Regions from separate parts of the Pantoea sp. LS15 genome, predicted to be linked through region 2. Evidence: riboswitches for the same ligand, from Rfam matches in the RefSeq annotation. Region 2 holds a riboswitch; the other holds the start of a gene.
The links. A riboswitch is a leader RNA that binds a small molecule or an ion and turns the genes downstream of it on or off. The one in region 2 is predicted to bind cobalamin.

Region 1 (3,583 bases), on a different contig from region 2:
CTATTTCCCGATTTTTTGCAATCTGAAGGGTAAACGCTGCCTGATCGTAGGTGGTGGGCAGGTGGCGACGCATAAGGCAAAGGGGCTGCTGGCTGCCGGGGCTGAGTTGTGTCTGGTTGCGCCCTCCCTGACGCCGGAACTCGCCAGCCTGCACGCGTGCGGTGACATCGAGTGGGTCCCGGCGACGTTTGCGCCGCAGTATCTGCAATCATGCTGGCTGGTTATTGCCGCAACCAGCGATCCGCAGGTGAACCGTCAGGTCGCCAGGGCCGCCAGCGCGGAGCGTCTGTTTTGCAATGTCGCAGACGACCCTTCTGCTGCCACCTTTATCTCACCGGCCATTATTGACCATTCGCCGGTCATTATTGCACTTAGTTGCGGAGGCAACGCGCCGGTCTACAGTAAGATCCTCAAAGCACATGTCGCAGCCCATCTTCCTCCGGACATGCGAGAAAGCGTGCGGCTGGCGGGGGCGCTGCGTGAAAGGGTGAACGGCGCATGCGTTGACCGGGATCGCAAGCGCGCATTTTGGGCCGCATTCTTCCGGCATGTTCCGCTGCAACAGGCTTTAGCGCAGAATCACGAGCAAGAGGTTAAGCAGCAGGTCGAGTGGCTCATCCAGCACAAGTTGCTGTCAGAGTAGCGTCACGCCGCCTTTTACCATCCGCAGCAGGTGCTGTTCAGGCCAGTGACGGGTGAGCTGTTTTTTTGCTAACAGCCATTTCACATAATCGACATCGTCTTTATTTCTGTCCAGCATCAACCCCACGACGCTGCCGCTGTGCGCCACGTTCACCCCGTAGATGCCGCACTCCTCCACCAGTGAGAGCAGTGCGTCAAAATCCGGTTTAGGTAACAGTGTCTGGCTGGCGATGGCGCTGAGGGTTGCCGCTTCTCCCATCCGGTAAGGGTTTTGCGTCATACAGGATTCCTGTACTTTTTCCCATGCACGCTTCAGCGCTGGCGCACCGGCATGTAACCCAGCCTGACGTGGGATGCGGTGATAATCGGCCGTGCGCAGCGTTTGCGGACTTTCAAGAACAAGCAGATCGAGATTGGGCTGGGTGTCACATGAAATCTGCGTGGAAGCGTCGTTATGATCGAAAAGGGTCAACTGGTGAAACACGGTACTGTCGGTAGGTTCGAGTGAAACGCAAAGCGTTGCCAGTGTGCTTTCGTCAAGCTGATGCCCCAGATGGTGGGCGGTGGCGATGGCGGTGGCGGCGATATCTGCGGTGCTGCTGGCCATCCCTTTGGCAATCGGGATGGTCGAATGCACATCAATGCGGATATCCTGGCTCAACTGCGCCGGGTAGTGCCAGTGCTGCAATAACCGCTCGACCATCGCGCGCGACAGTGGGCGTTCATCCGCCAGGGCTGAGCCGTGGCTCACCTCAACCATGCTGTACCATTCGACAGGGCAGGAGACCAGTTTCTCACTGCCCAAAATCCAGCCCTGGATAAGCTCACCGCACGACGCGGGGCATTGCGCAACAGCCACGTTTCCACCTTTCTGGTCTGCAAATTCTGAAGCATAGTGTCATGAGGATATCCCTCGTACCTTGATATACCGCAAATTCTCCCCTGGATAACCTACATATTATTCTGCAATTCTGCTGAATACGTTACGCATCAATAAAGCCACACGAACTTACGTTGAATAGCAATATTATGTGCTAGCCAGGTTTTAATACCTTAATGAATTTTGATCACGATAAAATGAAAAAATATCAAGTGGTGCAATAACTTGTCGTAGCGCAATAAATATTGAGATTTTAAGCGTAATTATCTTTGCTTTTAATTTTTTGTGATAAAACGTTGAGTTATTGAGGAAGGTGTCAATTATTCTGGCGCCACGTTTTACACAGCATGTATTTCATTACGGTTAAGTATTTGCCTAAGGTGAAGTGAAACGCCGTAAATAGCATTGCTGTTTTATAACGCGCTATTTTCTCATTATGTAAGCCGACCGGTTTGCCACATTTGTGGTAGGGAAGGGGGTGATAATCCCCCGCAGCCCCCGCTGCTGTGATGCTGACGACCCCGTAATGACCACTGATCGTGAGATTGGGAAGGACGGGCGAGGAGGACGCTAAGCCAGAAGACCTGCCTGTCGGGAACGTTCAACAACTTCGGTGGGAAGTGGGTTGTACTGATACATCATACAGTCGAAAGACTGGGGTTACGTGTATCTATACCTCCCGACCACCCTGGACAGGATCAGGGCCATGGCGGCAAAGCAGTACGCGTTTGTTCTTGCAGGTACCGGAAGCGGTTGTGGTAAAACCACGGTGACGCTAGGCCTGTTGAGTCTGTTAAAACAGCGTGGGTTACGCGTCCAGCCATATAAAGTGGGCCCTGACTATCTTGATACCGGCTGGCATACCAAAGTCAGCGGTACGTCCTCCCGCAACCTCGACAGCTTCATGCTCCCTGAACCGATACTCAACGCGCTGTTCTGCGAGCATATGCAGCAGGCGGATATCGCAGTGATTGAAGGTGTGATGGGGCTGTATGACGGCTACGGCACGGATCCGAATTATTGCAGCACCGCCGCGATGGCAAAACAGTTGGGCTGCCCGGTGATACTGCTGGTGGATGGCAAGGCGGTCTCGACTTCAATTGCTGCCACGGTAATGGGCTTTCAGCGATTTGATCCCACCCTCAATATTGCCGGGGTGATTGTCAATCGCGTCAACAGCGAATCACATTATCAGTTGCTCAAAACGGCAATTGAACACTACTGCACGGTACCCGTCCTGGGTTATGTGCCGCGCGTTGAAGGCGTCGGTTTGCCCGAGCGCCATCTGGGACTGGTCACCGCCCGGGAGTCGGTCGCGGACCTGCAGACCTGGCAAAATTTTGCCGCCATTCTCGAACGTACGCTGGACATCGGACAACTTCTCTCGCTCAGCCAGATGGTGTCACTGCCGCAGGGCTCCTGGGCTGCGCTCCCTGATGGGGACGCCGGGCGCGGGTTGACGCTCGCGATGGCCGATGACGAGGCCTTCAACTTCTATTATGCGGATAACATCACGCTACTCGAACGTACCGGGGTCGACATTATCCGCTTCAGCCCGCTGCGCGACACCCATTTACCTGACTGCCAGATGGTCTGGCTCGGGGGCGGTTACCCGGAGCTGTACGCGGCACGGCTTGCGGAAAACACCACGATGCTTGCCAGCCTGCGGGAGGCGCATCGGCGAGGCGTGGCGATCTACGCCGAGTGTGGTGGGCTGATGTATCTCGGCAGCACGCTGGAAGATAGCGCGGGGATCACCCACCGGATGGCCAATGTTATCCCCGGCCGCAGCAGGATGGGTAAACGGCTGACCCGTTTTGGCTATTGTGAGGCGCAGGCGCGCCAGTCCACGCTGCTGGCCGATAGCGGAGAGGTGCTGCGTGGGCATGAATTTCACTATTCCGACTTCTCTCCCCAAACCCCCGCGGTACTGGCGTGTCGCAAAGTACGCGATGGCGTAACGATGCAGGAGTGGGCGGGCGGCTGGCAGGTTGGCAACACGTTCGCAAGCTATCTGCACCTCCACTTTGCCCAACGCCCCATGATGCTCAACCGCTGGCT
Region 2 (3,583 bases):
GCTTCTGCGCGAGCGTTCCGGAACCTCTGCGGCGTTTCGTGCTGCCGTCGCGCGTGAAATTCAGCATTTCATCGCGGAACTTGCCGACTATCTTGAACTCGAAAACCATATGCCGCGTGCGTTTACAGAAGCACAGGCTGAGGCGATGGTGACGATTGTTTTCAGCGCGGGTGCCGAAGCGCTGGATATCAGCATTGAACAACGCAAGCAGCTCGAAGAGCGACTGGTATTACAGTTGCGCATGATTTCTAAAGGTGCGTACTACTGGTATCGCCGTGAACAAGAGAAACTGGCACATCAAACCGAAGAGTGAAGGTGAGTAATGAAACAGTCAGGTCAGGATAAAGGGACGCTGTTGCTGGCATTGATCGCTGGCTTATCCATTAATGGTACGTTTGCCGCTATTTTTAGCTCAATCGTGCCATTTTCGATTTTCCCGCTAATTGCACTGGTGCTGACGGTTTACTGTCTGCATCAACGTTACCTGAACCGCACTATGCCGGTCGGGTTACCGGGGTTGGCTGCCGCCTGCTTTATTCTGGGTGTGTTGCTGTATAGCACGGTGGTGCGTGCCGAGTATCCGGATATCGGCTCTAACTTCTTCCCTGCGGTACTGTCTGTGGCGCTGGTGTTCTGGATTGGCTCGCGCATGCGTAGCCGTAAGAGCCAGTTACCAGAGTAAAAGGTTTTGTCATTGTAGGCCGGATAAGCGAAGCGCCATCCGGCTTTTTTGGCAGGTGGCGCTTCGCTTACCTGCCCTACAAGGCCCACATTACTTTGCCGTGAGCAGTACACCGCACTCCATATGGTGCGTATACGGGAATTGATCGAACAGCGCCAGACGTTCAACCTTGTGCGTCTGGCCTAATGTTTCGAGGTTCTTGCACAGCGTCTCCGGATTGCAGGAGATGTACAAAATACGCGGGTACGCCTGCACCATCTTCTCGGTTTCGCTGTCCAGGCCACTGCGCGGCGGATCGACAAAAATCGTCTCACACTGGTAACTCTTCAGGTCGATACCCTGTAATCGATTGAACTCACGTACGCCGTTCATTGCCTGCGTAAACTCTTCTGCGGCCATACGAATGATCTGCACGTTGTCGATATGATTGGCCGCGATGTTGTACTGTGCAGCCGCAACCGATGGTTTGGCGATTTCTGTGGCCAGCACGCGTTCGAAATTTCGCGCCAGCGCCAGCGAGAAGTTGCCGTTACCGCAGTACAGCTCAAGCAGATCGCCCGTCGACCCTTCCGTCGCCTTCAGCGCCCATTCCAGCATCTGCACGTTCATCGCAGCGTTCGGCTGGGTGAAGCTGTTCTCGACCTGACGATACACCATCTCTTTACCTGCCACCGGCAGACGCTCGTCGATGTAATCCTGATCCAGCATGATTTTGGTTTTGGTGGCACGGCCAATCAGATGAACATTGATGTTCTGCGCGCGCAGTGCATCGCGCAGGGCTTCTGCCTGCTCACGCCACTCGTCATTCAGCGCTTTGTGATACAGCAGAGAGACAATCGCCTGGTTACTTTGAGTAGTCAGGTAGTCAATCTGGAACAGCTTATTGCGCAGCACTGGGTTGGTGCGCACACCGTCCATAATGAGGGTCATGAGCTGGTTAATCAGCTCGCTTGCCGCCGGAAAACTGTCTACGCGGATACGGGATTTTGTCTGCTGATCAAAAATGATGTGGTACAGGTCGTCACCGTCGTGCCAGATGCGGAATTCAGCGCGCATGCGGTAGTGGCTGACAGGAGAGCGGAACACCTCGGGAACGGGCGCGTTGAAAGGCGTCATAATACTTTGCAGGCGGACAACTTTCTCTGCCAGCTGCGCGTCGTACTGTTCTGTCGGGAGGTGTTCTGGGGTCATGATGCGTCCTGAGTGATAAAGAATTACGCGGGGATTGTAGGCATTGTTCAGGGGATGTCCAGATTTAATGGCTAATAGCTATCTGGACATCTATACGTGTCTAATTGTAGCATTCTGTTTCCGGTCTCCTGAGAGTGAAAAGGGAATCCAGTGTAAATCTGGAGCTGACGCGCAGCGGTAAAGACTGGCGGGATGAGAGTTGTAGACACTGTGAAAATGGGAAGTCTTCATCCTTATAAAGCCACCTAGCCCGAAGACCTGCCGGGATCACGTCGCATTTGGTTTCATTATCGCGTGCTATAGATGAGGCCTGCGGCATCCTTCTTATATTGTGGATGCTTTAACAATGATTAAAAAAGTATCGCTGCTGACGGCGTTGTCCGTCACGGCATTTTCGGGCTGGGCGCAGGATAGCGAAGACTCGTTGGTGGTGACTGCAAACCGTTTTGAACAACCGGCAAAAACCGTTCTGGCTCCGACATCTGTTGTGACGCGTGAAGATATTGAACGCTGGCAGGCAAAGAGTGTGGTGGAAATCATGTCACGTCTGCCTGGCGTGGATATCGCGCAAAGCGGTGGAATGGGCACGAACTCTTCGACTTTTATTCGCGGAACCGAATCTCGCCATGTGCTGGTGCTGATTGACGGTATTCCTTTGAATAACGCCGGGATCAGCAACGTTCCTGACCTGAGCCAGATCCCGACTTCCCTGATTCAGCGTATTGAATACATTCGTGGCCCACGTTCGGCCCTGTATGGCTCCGACGCGATTGGCGGTGTGATCAACATCATTACCGGGCGCGATAAACCGGGCGCGGAAATATCTGCGGGTGTGGGGTCTAAGGGTTACCAAACCTATGATGGCTCTTTCCAGCAGGTTCTTGATAAAACCAAAATCACCATGGCGGGTAACTACACCTATACCCGTGGTTTTGATATTGCTGCGAACGATGTCCCGCGCCAGCCGGATCGTGATGGCTTTATGAGTAAGTCGTTATACGGCTCTGTGGAACAGCAGATCACCGATAGCGTGAGCGGCTTCTTCCGTGGTTTTGGTTATGACAACCGCACGGCGTATGACGGTTACGATACTTACAATGATGATTACACGGCGATACTCGGCACCCCGGACACGCGTCAACTGTATAGCCAGAACTGGGATACCGGTCTGCGCTTTAGCCAGGGAATTTATCAATCTCAACTGGTGGCAGGCTATGGTCGCAGCAAAGACCTGAACTATGATCCGAGCAAAGGTCGCTATGCAGCCTCTTCCAGCATGGATGATGTGAAGCAATACACCGCTCAGTGGATGAACAATGTGGCCGTCGGTCACGGTAATATCGGAGCAGGTCTGGACTGGCAGAAACAGAAAGCCCAGCCGGGGACGGCATCTCTGAAGAAAGGCTACGAGCAGCACAATACGGGTGTTTTCCTCTCCGGTATGCAGCAGTTTGATAGCGTGACGCTGGAAGCCGCCGCCCGTAATGATGACAACTCGAACTTCGGCAACCACAGCACCTGGCAAACCAGCGCGGCCTGGGAGTTTATCGAAGGATATCGCTTCATTGCCTCCTACGGTACGGCCTATAAAGCGCCAACCATGAGCCAGATCCACAGTACGAAGTACGGCAACCCGGATCTTAAACCTGAAGAGAGCAAGCAGTGGGAAGGCGGATTTGAAGGCTTAACCGGCCCGGTGAGCTGGCGTGT

Region 1: linked by a shared signal. The riboswitch ahead of HED65_RS09080 (cobyrinic acid a,c-diamide synthase CobB) and the one ahead of btuB (TonB-dependent vitamin B12 receptor BtuB) in region 2 are both predicted to bind cobalamin.

The regions. Positions count from the first base shown of each region.
Region 1 is NZ_JAAVXA010000004.1:264,460-268,042, reverse strand. It holds gene HED65_RS09090 (precorrin-2 dehydrogenase/sirohydrochlorin ferrochelatase family protein) at 1-643, shown strand, start outside; gene HED65_RS09085 (GHMP family kinase ATP-binding protein) at 635-1,501, opposite strand; cobalamin riboswitch at 1,954-2,128, shown strand; gene HED65_RS09080 (cobyrinic acid a,c-diamide synthase CobB) at 2,229-3,583, shown strand, end outside.
Region 2 is NZ_JAAVXA010000022.1:1,721-5,303, reverse strand. It holds gene fabR (HTH-type transcriptional repressor FabR) at 1-313, shown strand, start outside; gene HED65_RS21420 (YijD family membrane protein) at 323-682, shown strand; gene trmA (tRNA (uridine(54)-C5)-methyltransferase TrmA) at 773-1,873, opposite strand; cobalamin riboswitch at 1,978-2,153, shown strand; gene btuB (TonB-dependent vitamin B12 receptor BtuB) at 2,220-3,583, shown strand, end outside.